One region of the Streptomyces sp. NPDC091282 genome, then DNA from elsewhere that is predicted to be linked to it. Evidence: predicted binding sites of a transcription regulator. Region 1 holds the regulator's gene; the other holds the start of a gene.
The links. The regulator HrcA, encoded in region 1, represses chaperone genes, less so after heat shock. The targets are predictions, from matches to a motif close to TTNGCACTCNGNNNNNCNGAGTGCNAA.
Positions count from the first base shown of each region.

Region 2: the regulator HrcA is predicted to act here: its motif matches at 2,491-2,517, upstream of groL (chaperonin GroEL).

Region 1 is NZ_JBIVUX010000001.1:919,985-926,055, reverse strand. It holds gene ACIQOE_RS04225 (SpoIIE family protein phosphatase) at 1-271, shown strand, start outside; gene hemW (radical SAM family heme chaperone HemW) at 347-1,579, shown strand; gene ACIQOE_RS04215 (DUF3097 domain-containing protein) at 1,613-2,419, opposite strand; gene ACIQOE_RS04210 (MBL fold metallo-hydrolase) at 2,454-3,176, opposite strand; gene hrcA (heat-inducible transcriptional repressor HrcA) at 3,340-4,356, shown strand; gene dnaJ (molecular chaperone DnaJ) at 4,357-5,493, shown strand; gene ACIQOE_RS04195 (nitronate monooxygenase) at 5,600-6,071, shown strand, end outside.
Region 2 is NZ_JBIVUX010000006.1:44,773-50,843, reverse strand. It holds gene ACIQOE_RS27365 (tyrosine-protein phosphatase) at 1-459, opposite strand, end outside; gene groL (chaperonin GroEL) at 706-2,328, opposite strand; gene ACIQOE_RS27355 (cold-shock protein) at 2,709-2,915, opposite strand; gene ACIQOE_RS27350 (MoaD/ThiS family protein) at 3,383-3,658, opposite strand; gene thrC (threonine synthase) at 3,706-4,992, opposite strand; SAM riboswitch class I at 5,011-5,165, opposite strand; gene ACIQOE_RS27340 (glucosyl-3-phosphoglycerate synthase) at 5,323-6,071, shown strand, end outside.

The DNA.
Region 1 (6,071 bases):
CCTGCTCGGCGTCGTGGAGGACGAGACGTACACCAGCGAGACCATCGAGCTGGGGCCCGGCGACAGCCTGCTGTGCGTGACCGACGGGGTCACCGAGCGCCGCTCGGGCTCCCGGCAGTTCGACGACGGCGACGGGCTCGCGCGGGCGCTCGCGGGCTGCACGGGCCTGAGCGCCGAGCTGATCGCCGAGCGCATCAGACGCCTCGTGCACGAGTTCGGCGGCGGGCAGCCGGAGGACGACCTCGCGCTGCTGGTCCTCCAGGCCGAGTGACCGGCGCCGCGGGCGGCGGGCGGCGTCCGGGACGGGCGTCGCGGGGTTCGGGCGGCGTACGGGACAATGGAGGACATGCCTTCCGCACTTCCCGACGGCGAGCCGGTCCCGGACGACGGCGCGCTCCCGGCGCACGCGCTGGCCGGTGCCGCCGACCGCCCGCTCGGCTTCTACCTGCACGTCCCGTACTGCGCGACCCGCTGCGGCTACTGCGACTTCAACACCTACACGGCGACCGAGCTGCGCTCCACCGGCGGTGTCCTCGCCTCCCGCGACAACTACGCCGACACCCTGGCCGACGAGGTCCGGCTGGCCCGCAAGGTCCTCGGCGACGACCCGCGCGAGGTCCGCACGGTGTTCGTGGGCGGGGGCACGCCGACGCTGCTGGCCGCCGGTGACCTGGTGCGGATGCTGGGCGCGATCCGGGACGAGTTCGGACTGGCCGCCGACGCGGAGGTCACGACGGAGGCGAACCCGGAGTCCGTCGACCCCGCCTACCTGGCGGCCCTGCGCGAGGGCGGCTTCAACCGGATCTCCTTCGGCATGCAGAGCGCCCGGCAGCACGTGCTGCGCGTCCTGGACCGCACGCACACCCCCGGGCGCCCCGAGGCGTGCGTGGCCGAGGCCCGCGCGGCCGGTTTCGAGCACGTCAACCTCGACCTGATCTACGGCACGCCGGGCGAGTCCGACGACGACTGGCGGGCCTCGCTGGACGCGGCGGTCGGGGCCGGCCCCGACCACGTGTCCGCGTACGCGCTGATCGTCGAGGAGGGCACCCAGCTGGCCCGCCGGATCCGCCGGGGCGAGGTCCCGATGACCGACGACGACGTGCACGCGGACCGCTACCTGATCGCCGAGGAGATGCTGTCGGCGGCCGGCTTCGACTGGTACGAGGTGTCCAACTGGGCCACCTCCGAGGCCGCCCGGTGCCTGCACAACGAGCTGTACTGGCGGGGCGCCGACTGGTGGGGCGCGGGACCGGGCGCGCACGCGCACGTGGGCGGCGTGCGCTGGTGGAACGTCAAGCATCCCGGCGCGTACGCGGCGGCGCTGGCGGCGGGACGGTCGCCGGGCGCCGGGCGCGAGGTCCTCACCGACGAGGACCGCCGGGTGGAGCGGATCCTGCTGGAGCTGCGGCTGCGCGAGGGAGTGCCGCTGACGCTGCTGAAGGAGCAGGGGCGGACGGCGGCCCGGCGCGCGCTGGCGGACGGGCTGCTGGAGAAGGGCCCGTACGACGGCGGACGGGCCGTGCTGACGCTGCGCGGCCGGCTGCTCGCCGACGCGGTGGTCCGGGACCTCGTGGACTGAGAGGCGGGCGGTCCGGACCCCGAGGGGGAGACCCTAGGGAGCCGTCACGAAGTCGATCAGTTCCTCCACCCGGCCCAGCAGTTCCGGTTCCAGGTCCTTGTAGGAGCCGACGCGGGCCAGGATCGCCTGCCACACCGCGCCCGTGTTGTCCGAGGGCCAGCCGAGCGCCCGGCACACGCCCGTCTTCCAGTCCTGGCCGTGCGGGACCCGCGGCCAGGCGTCGATGCCGACGGCGGCCGGTTTCACCGCCTCCCAGACGTCGATGTACGGGTGGCCGACCACCAGGGCGTGTCCGCTGGTGACCGACTCGGCGATGCGCCACTCCTTGGTGCCGGGCACCAGGTGGTCCACCAGGACCCCGAGGCGGGCGTCGGGGCCCGGCGCGAACTCGGCGACGATCGCCGGCAGGTCGTCCACGCCCCCCAGGTACTCCACGACCACGCCCTCCACGCGCAGGTCGTCGCCCCAGACCTTCTCGACGAGTTCCGCGTCGTGGCGGCCCTCGACGTAGATGCGGCCGGCGCGGGCCACGCGCGCGCGTGCGCCGGGGACGGCGACGGAACCGGAGGCCGTGCGGGAGGGGCGCGCGGGGGCGGCAGCGGCGGGGCGCACGAGGGTGACCACCCGGCCCTCCAGGAGGAAGCCGCGGGGCTCCAGCGGGAAGACGCGGTGTTTGCCGAAGCGGTCCTCCAGCGTCACCGTGCCCGCCTCGCAGCGGATCACCGCGCCGCAGAAGCCGGTGCCGGGTTCCTCGACGACCAGGCCGGGTTCGGCGGCCACCTCCGGGACCGGCTTCGGCTTCTTCCACGGCGGGGTCAGGTCGGCGGAGTACTGGCGCATTCGGATGACGATAGGAGAAGCGGGGGCGGCGTGGTCACGACACGCCGAAGCGGGCGGCGAGCGCGTCGCGCTGGCGTCGTACGAAGGCCGCGTCCACCACCGCTCCGTGACCGGGCACGTACCGGGCGTCCTCGCCGCCCAGGGACAGCAGGCGGTCCAGCGCGACCGGCCAGCGGGACGGCACGGCGTCGGGTCCGGTCTGCGGCTCGCCGGACTCCTCCACCAGGTCGCCGCAGAACACCACCGCGGGGTCGCCGGGGACGAGGACCGCGAGGTCGTGCCGGGTGTGGCCGGGGCCCACGGCGGCCAGCAGGGCCCGGCGGCCGGTGCCGAGGTCCAGGGTCCGTTCGCCGCGCACCGCGCGGCCGGGCTCCGTCAGCGCGGCCACCGCCTCGGCGGCCTCGGCGGCCGGCAGGCCGTTGCGGACCGCGTCCAGGCGGATCTCCTCGCGGCCGTGCCCGAACACGGCCTCTACGCCCGCCGCCGCGTACACGTCGGCGCCCGCGAACGCCGGGGCGCCGAGGACGTGGTCGAAGTGGGGATGGGTGAGCGCGAGATCGGTCACACGGCGTCCGGCCAGCCGCCGCGCCTGCCCGCGCAACCGCGCGCCCTCCGCGAGGCTCGACCCGGCGTCCACCATCAGGGCCCGGCCCGCCCCGAGAACCAGCCCGGCCGTGCAGTCCCAGCCCGGCAGCCGGCACCGGCCGACCCCCTCGGCCAGCCGCTCCCAGCCCAGCTCTTCCCAAGTCACCGTCATACCGGGACGCTAGCTGCAGAACGCAACGGGTCCCGGCCGACCTTGCCCGGTCGGTGCCCGACGGCCGTACACTGGGCCGGGGACGCTGGCACTCGGGATCGCAGAGTGCCAGACGAAAGACCCGAAAGGCCGCGGGGACGACTTTCTGGAGGTGTGGCGCCGCATGCTGAGTGAACGCAGGCTTCAGGTATTGCGCGCCATCGTCCAGGACTACGTCGGTACCGAGGAGCCGGTCGGGTCGAAGGCGCTGACCGAGCGGCACAACCTCGGCGTCTCCCCGGCGACCGTGCGCAACGACATGGCCGCCCTGGAGGACGAGGGGTACATCGCCCAGCCGCACACCAGCGCCGGGCGGATCCCGACCGACAAGGGCTACCGGCTGTTCGTCGACAAGCTCGCCGGTGTCAAGCCGATGACCGCGCCCGAGCGGCGGGCCATCCAGAACTTCCTCGACGGCGCCGTCGACCTCGACGACGTCGTGGCGCGGACGGTGCGGCTGCTGGCGCAGCTGACCCGGCAGGTCGCGGTCGTGCAGTACCCGTCGCTGACGCGGTCCACCGTGCGGCACGTGGAACTGCTGGCGCTCGCGCCGGCCCGGCTGATGCTGGTGCTGATCACCGACACCGGACGGGTCGAACAGCGTATGGTCGACTGTCCGGCGCCCTTCGGGGAGTCCGCGCTGGCGGATCTGCGGGCACGGCTCAACAGCCGGGTCGCGGGCCGCCGGTTCTCGGACGTGCCCCGGCTGGTGGAGGATCTGCCGGAAGCCTTCGAGGCCGAGGACCGCGGTACGGTCTCGGCGGTGCTCTCCACCCTGCTGGAGACGCTCGTCGAGGAGAACGAGGAGCGGCTGATGATCGGCGGTACCGCCAATCTCACCCGCTTCGGACATGACTTTCCCCTCATGATCCGGCCCGTCCTGGAGGCGCTGGAGGAGCACGTCGTGCTCCTCAAGCTCATGGGCGAGGCGGGGGATTCGGGCATGACCGTACGCATCGGTCACGAGAACGCCTACGAGGGACTCAACTCCACGTCCGTGGTGTCGGTCGGCTACGGTTCGGGCGGCGAGGCACTCGCCAAACTCGGCGTGGTCGGACCGACCCGCATGGATTACCCGGGAACGATGGGAGCGGTACGAGCGGTGGCACGGTACGTCGGACAGATCCTGGCGGAGTCGTAAGTGGCCACGGACTACTACGCCGTTCTCGGCGTGCGCCGCGACGCGTCGCAGGAAGAGATCAAGAAGGCCTTCCGTCGGCTCGCGCGCGAGCTGCACCCGGACGTCAACCCGGATCCGAAGACCCAGGAGCGGTTCAAGGAGATCAACGCCGCCTACGAGGTGCTCTCGGACCCGCAGAAGAAGCAGGTCTACGACCTCGGCGGCGATCCGCTCTCGCAGAGCGGCGGCGCGGGCGCGGGCGGCTTCGGGGCCGGCGGCTTCGGGAACTTCTCGGACATCATGGACGCGTTCTTCGGTACGGCGTCGCAGCGCGGTCCGCGCTCGCGCACCCGCCGCGGCCAGGACGCCATGATCCGGATCGAGGTCGAGCTGGACGAGGCGGCCTTCGGCACGACCAAGGACATCCAGGTCGACACGGCCGTCGTCTGCAACACCTGCAACGGCGAGGGCGCGGCGCCGGGCACCTCGGCGCAGACCTGCGACATGTGCCGCGGCCGCGGTGAGGTGTCGCAGGTGACGCGGTCCTTCCTGGGCCAGGTCATGACCTCGCGGCCGTGTCCGCAGTGCCAGGGCTTCGGCACCGTCGTGCCCACGCCGTGCCCCGAGTGCGCCGGCGACGGCCGGGTGCGCTCGCGCCGGACGCTGACCGTGAAGATCCCCGCGGGTGTCGACAACGGCACCCGGATCCAGCTCGCCGGCGAGGGCGAGGTCGGCCCCGGCGGCGGTCCGGCCGGCGACCTGTACGTCGAGATCCACGAGCTGCCGCACTCCACGTTCCAGCGGCGCGGCGACGACCTGCACTGCACGGTGACGATCCCGATGACGGCGGCGTCCCTCGGCACGAAGGTGCCGCTGGAGACGCTGGACGGCCTGGAGGAGGTCGACATCCGGCCGGGCACCCAGTCCGGGCAGTCGATCCCGCTGCACGGGCGCGGTGTCACGCACCTGCGCGGCGGCGGCCGCGGCGACCTGATCGTGCACGTCGAGGTGACGACCCCGACCAAGCTCGACCCCGAGCAGGAGCGGCTGCTGCGGGAACTGGCGAAGCTGCGCGGCGAGGAGCGTCCGACGGGCCAGTTCCAGCCCGGCCAGCAGGGTCTGTTCAGCCGTCTCAAGGACGCGTTCAACGGGCGCTGACGGGCCGCCGGGCCGGGGCGCCGCCCCCGCGGGCCGGACATATGTGGCATGTGCCAAAGGGGCGGCCCGATTCGGTCTTGTTCGGAGGACGTGACAACATGCCGTCATGTCCTCCGCACTGACCGATCTCTTCCCGCTTCCGATCGTGCAGGCCCCGATGGCGGGCGGGGTCTCCGTGCCGCAGCTCGCCGCCGCCGTGTCCGAGGCGGGCGGCCTCGGCTTCCTGGCCGCCGGGTACAAGACCGCCGACGGGATGTACCAGGAGATCAAGCAGCTGCGGGGACTGACCGGCCGGCCCTTCGGCGTGAACGTGTTCATGCCGCAGCCCGAGCACGCCGAGTCCGGCGCGGTGGAGGTGTACGCGCACCAGCTGGCCGGTGAGGCCGCCTGGTACGAGACCGAGCTCGGCGACCCGGACAGCGGCCGCGACGACGGCTACGACGCGAAGCTCGCCGTCCTCCTCGACAACCCGGTGCCCGTGGTCTCCTTCCACTTCGGCGTGCCGAGCCCGGAGGCGCTTCAGGCGCTGCGCCGGGCGGGCACCCTCACCCTCGTCACCGCCACCACCGCCGAGGAGG
Region 2 (6,071 bases), on a different contig from region 1:
GGCGGCGGTGAGGTTGTTCAGGGCGTCGGAGCGGTAGATCTCGCCCATCCTCACCCAGTGGCCGTCGCTGGTGCGGTACCCGCCCGCGTCGCGGAAGTTGGTCGTGCCGTCCAGCTTGATCAGCCGGTCGGCGAGGTGCAGCGAGCCGCCGCGCTCGGGCACGAAGTCGAACCACTGCCGGTCGGCGGCGCGCAGCCCCTTCACAGTCACGTCGCCGGTGGCGCCGCCGCGCGCGACGACGTGCCCGGCGGCGCGGATCGTCACCGAGCGCACCCCGGGGGCCCTCCAGACCAGGTGGTACGAGCCGTCGTCGGCCGCGGTCACGGTGGCGGCGGTGAACGGGATGCGGTGGCCGGAGGAGGCGTGTCCGGCCGGGGCGGCGGAGGCGGCCGGGGCGGTGAGGGAGGCGGAGGCGGCGGTGAGCGCGAGGGCCGCACCGGCGAGGGCGATCTTCTTCATGGAGTGGATGCTGTGCGCACCTACCGAAGAACAGATGAACCCCACACCAACGACACACCCTGACCGGATGGCAGTTTGTGCCACAACGGCAAGCCATGCACGCATGTCCGCGAGCGGCGGAAACACCGGACGCGCGGAGACACCGGGCGCACGGAAACCCTGAGTACGCGGAAACGCCCGAGGGCGGCACCCCCTGCGAACAGGGAGTGCCGCCCTCGGTCAGGACGAGCGATCGACCAGGGTCGATCAGAAGTCCATGTCACCGCCCGGCATGCCGCCCGGAGCGGCCGCGGCGGCCTTCTCCGGCTTGTCGGCGATGACGGCCTCGGTGGTCAGGAACAGCGCGGCGATGGAGGCGGCGTTCTGCAGCGCGGAACGGGTCACCTTCGCCGGGTCGATGATGCCCTCGGCGATCATGTCGACGTACTCGCCGGTCGCGGCGTTCAGGCCGTGGCCGACCTGGAGGTTGCGGACCTTCTCCACGACGACGCCACCCTCGAGACCACCGTTGACGGCGATCTGCTTGAGCGGGGCCTCCAGGGCGAGCTTCACGGCGTTGGCGCCGGTCGCCTCGTCACCGTCGAGCTCCAGCTTCTCGAACACCTGGGAGGCCTGGAGCAGGGCCACGCCACCACCGGCGACGATGCCCTCCTCGACGGCCGCCTTCGCGTTGCGAACGGCGTCCTCGATGCGGTGCTTGCGCTCCTTGAGCTCGACCTCGGTCGCGGCACCGGCCTTGATGACGGCGACGCCACCGGCGAGCTTGGCCAGGCGCTCCTGGAGCTTCTCGCGGTCGTAGTCCGAGTCGGACTGCTCGATCTCGGCGCGGATCTGGTTGACGCGGCCCTGGACCTGCTCGGTGGAGCCGGCGCCGTCGACGATGGTGGTCTCGTCCTTGGTGATGACCACCTTGCGGGCGCGGCCCAGCAGGTCGAGGGTCGTGTTCTCCAGCTTGAGACCGACCTCCTCGGAGATGACCTCGCCGCCGGTGAGGATGGCGATGTCGTTCAGCATCGCCTTGCGGCGGTCGCCGAAGCCCGGGGCCTTGACCGCGACGGACTTGAAGGTGCCGCGGATCTTGTTCACGACCAGGGTCGACAGGGCCTCGCCCTCGACGTCCTCGGCGATGATCAGCAGCGGCTTGCCCGACTGCATGACCTTCTCCAGCAGCGGGAGCAGGTCCTTGACGGAGCCGATCTTCGAGTTGGCGATCAGGATGTACGGGTCGTCGAGGGACGCCTCCATACGCTCCATGTCGGTGGCGAAGTACGCCGAGATGTAGCCCTTGTCGAAGCGCATACCCTCGGTGAGCTCCAGCTCCAGACCGAAGGTCTGGGACTCCTCGACGGTGATGACGCCTTCCTTGCCGACCTTGTCCATGGCCTCGGCGATGAGCTCGCCGATCTGGGTGTCGGCGGCGGAGATGGAGGCCGTGGAGGCGATCTGCTCCTTGGTCTCGACGTCCTTCGCCTGCTCCAGGAGGGCACCGGAGACGGCCTCGACGGCCTTCTCGATACCGCGCTTCAGGGCCATCGGGTTGGCACCGGCGGCGACGTTGCGCAGGCCTTCCTTGACCAGGGCCTGGGCGAGCACGGTCGCGGTGGTCGTACCGTCACCGGCGACGTCGTCCGTCTTCTTGGCGACTTCCTTGACCAGCTCGGCGCCGATCTTCTCGTACGGGTCCTCCAGCTCGATCTCCTTGGCGATGGAGACACCATCGTTGGTGATCGTGGGGGCGCCCCACTTCTTCTCAAGGACGACGTTGCGGCCCTTGGGGCCGAGGGTGACCTTGACGGCGTCGGCGAGCTGGTTCATACCGCGCTCAAGGCCGCGCCGCGCCTCCTCGTCGAACGCGATGATCTTGGCCATGTGAAGTGGTCCCTCCAGGACTGGGGGTGAGTCTTCGGACCGCGCCCGCGCCCGCGACGGACGGCTCGCCGACCCGTGGGTCCTTTGCCCCACCCGGCCTGCGGGCCTCACCGACCCGGTCCATTTTTGTCACTCTCACCTTCAGAGTGCTAACGCCAATGATTAGCACTCGCCCATCGAGAGTGCAAGGCGCCCTCGCGAAGCGGGGGCTCGTTCAGGGGTGGTGGCGGGGTCACGCGCGGGCGCGGGAGCCCCGGCAGGACCGGGGGCGCGGCACCTCGATGTCCGGAGCATGCCAAAGGGCTCGTAACCCATGACTCCCCATGGGATACGAGCCCTCCGACAAGAAAGAAGAACGACGCTGTCAGTCGGCGCGTGCTTCAGCTGGTCGCGAGCCGGACCATGTCCGCCTGCGGCCCCTTCTGGCCCTGCGAGATCTCGAAATCGACCCGCTGACCTTCCTCCAGGGTGCGGTAGCCGTCCATCTGGATCGCGCTGTAGTGGACGAAAACATCCGCACCACCGTCGACCGCGATGAAGCCGTACCCCTTCTCCGCGTTGAACCACTTGACGGTGCCCTGAGCCATGCCTAACTCCCCTATTACTGGCCCTTGCACAGATCCACACTTCGCGGATCCGGGTCAGACCTCACTCCCCAATGGTTGGGGGCGTGCGCCGGAACGCGTCGACCGCGGCTGAATGTATCTGCCCAACTGCCGTCTGCAACAGGTCAATCGGACGAGAATTCTGGACGGGAAGGGTCCGGAATGTAGTGAGAATTCGGCTGAATTCAGGGCAAGTCGGGCCATATAAAAGCCACAAAAGCCGCGTAGAACCCGCACACTTTGGCTACTTCTTGGCAGCCTCGCGGTATCGAATACAGGGCTCCCGACCTGGAGATCGGGATCGCGTTCCCCAACTGTACCGCGCTCAACCACACAGAATTGCCCCCTCCGCTTCTCTCACGGAGGGGGCAATCGGATGAACACTCGGTGATCGGCCTTACCGAAGGTAATGTTCGGTCATTCGATCAGCCTGTCAGCGGGACGGCAGGTCAGCCGCCGGCCACCGCCGGAATGATGGAGACGCCGGCCCCGTCCGGGGTGGCCGTCTCCAGGCCCTGCTCGAACCGCACATCGTCGTCGTTGACGTACACGTTGACGAAACGGCGCAGCTTGCCCTCGTCGTCGAGAACACGGCCGGCGATGCCGGTGTGGTTCTTCTCCAGGTCGGAGATGACCTCGCCGAGGGTGCCGCCTTCGGCACTGACTTCGGCCTGGCCACCGGTGTAGGTGCGCAGAATGGTGGGGATGCGAACGGTGACGCTCACGGGTGAACCTCCGGTTGGGGCGACGCGCTGGAATGTATAAGGCTGACTCAGGCGAGCCCGGCTTCACGGAACGAATCGAGAGTGGGCCGGATGGTCGCCGTCAGCCCGGTCCCCGCCACGGCGTCCAGCGTCTTCAGTCCGTCACCCGTGTTCAGTACGACGACCGACTTCGACGGATCGATCTGCCCATTCTCGATGAGCTTCCTGGTGACGCCGACGGTCACCCCGCCGGCGGTCTCGGCGAAGATTCCCTCGGTCCGCGCGAGCAGCTTGATCGCGTCGACGACCTGCTCGTCGGTGACGTCCTCCACCGCACCGCCGGTGCGGCGCGCGATGTCCAGGACATAGGGCCCGTCGGCCGGATTGCCGATGGCGAGGGACTTGGCGATCGTGTTCGGCTTCTGCGGCCGGACCACGTCGTGGCCCGCCTTGTACGCCACCGACACCGGCGAGCACCCCTCGGCCTGCGCACCGAAGATCTTGTACGGCCGGTCCTCGACCAGCCCGAGCTTGATCAGCTCCTGGAGCCCCTTGTCGATCTTCGTGAGCTGCGAGCCCGAGGCGATCGGCACGACCAGCTGGTCCGGGATCCGCCAGCCGAGCTGCTCGCAGATCTCGTACGCCAGGGTCTTGGAGCCCTCCGCGTAGTAGGGCCGCAGGTTGACGTTGACGAAGCCCCAGCCCTCACCGGCCGAGTCGCCGATCAGCTCGGAGCAGAAACGGTTCACGTCGTCGTAGTTGCCCTCGATGCCGACGAGCTCGCCGCCGTAGATCGCGGCCATGACGATCTTGCCCTGCTCCAGGTCGTGCGGGATGAACACGCAGGAGCGGAAGCCGGCCCGCGCGGCGGCGGCACCGACCGCGCCGGCGAGGTTGCCGGTGGAGGAGCAGGAGAGCGTGGTGTAGCCGAAGGCACGCGCGGCCTCGACGGCCTGGGCGACGACCCGGTCCTTGAAGGAGTGCGTCGGGTTGCCGGAGTCGTCCTTGACGTACAGGCCGCCGGTGACGCCCAGCTCCCTGGCCAGGTTGTCGGCCTGGACGAGCTTGGTCCAGCCCGGGTTGATGTTCGGCTTGGTCGCCACGTCCGCGGGGACGGGCAGCAGCGGCGCGTAGCGCCAGATGTTCGCGGGACCCGCTTCGATGCGCTTGCGCAGTTCCTCGGTGTCGTAGGCCGAGAAGTCGTACGCGATCTCGAGCGGGCCGAAACACTCCTCGCAGGCGAACACCGGGCCGAGCGGCACGCGGTGACCGCACTCGCGGCAGCTCAGCGCGGTGGCGGGTCCGAGGTCGACGGTCGCGGGGTCGGTGGTGGTCGCAGCAGTCTGCACAGCCATGTGAGGCGAGGCCCTTTCTCCTCATCTTCCTCACGACGCATTTCGCCGTGAGACGGATTTGGCACCTTCCCTAGCCGGGAGCCCCGCGAGTGATCGACAGCGATCAGCGAGAGCCGACTGGAGGGTTGCCGGGGCTTCATCGGGCCGTATCCCTCTGCCCCTCTGGATGAGCGGTATGCGGTTGTCAACGGCCGGTGACCCCAGGACATGCGATGGTCATCGGCGTTGTTCAAGACTGTAACCGAAGGCCAGGACAGTTGAGATAGTCGTCCGAACCGCGAGATGGGTCACACCTCGCAGTGTGATCGTGACAGTGAGGAGCCGCTGACTGTGCTGGAAGAAGTCGAGCGCTGGCTGGCCACCCGCTCCTGGTCCATGAGCGAACGTCCGCTGCACCGGATACTCGCCGCCAAGCAGCGCACCGGTCAGACCGTCTCCGTCGTGCTGCCCGCGCTCAACGAGGAGGAGACCGTCGGTGACATCGTGGCGATCATCCGCCACGACCTGATGCGGCAGGCGCCGCTCGTCGACGAGGTCGTGGTCGTCGACTCCGGTTCCACCGACCGTACGGCGGCGGTGGCCGCGGCGGCCGGTGCCCGGGTCGTGCACCGCGACACGATCCTGCCGCGCATCCCCGCCGTCCCCGGCAAGGGCGAGGTGCTGTGGCGCTCGCTCCTGGTCACCACCGGGGACATCGTCTGCTTCGTCGACGCCGACCTGAGGGAGTTCTCCTCCGACTTCGTCATCGGGATCGTCGGCCCGCTGCTGACCGACCCGGACGTGGACCTGGTCAAGGCGATGTACGACCGCCCGCTGGCCGGCTCGGCAGGGCAGGGCGGCCGGGTCACCGAGCTGATGGCCCGCCCGCTGCTGAACATGCACTGGCCGCAGCTGGCCGGGTTCGTCCAGCCGCTCGGCGGCGAGTACGCGGCCCGCCGCTCGCTCCTCGAACAGCTCCCGTTCCCGGTCGGCTACGGCGTGGAGCTGGGCATGCTGGTCGACGCCCTGCACCTGGTCGGCCTGGACGCCCTGGCGCAGGTCGACGTCGGGGTGCGCAAGCACCGCCACCAGGACGGCCA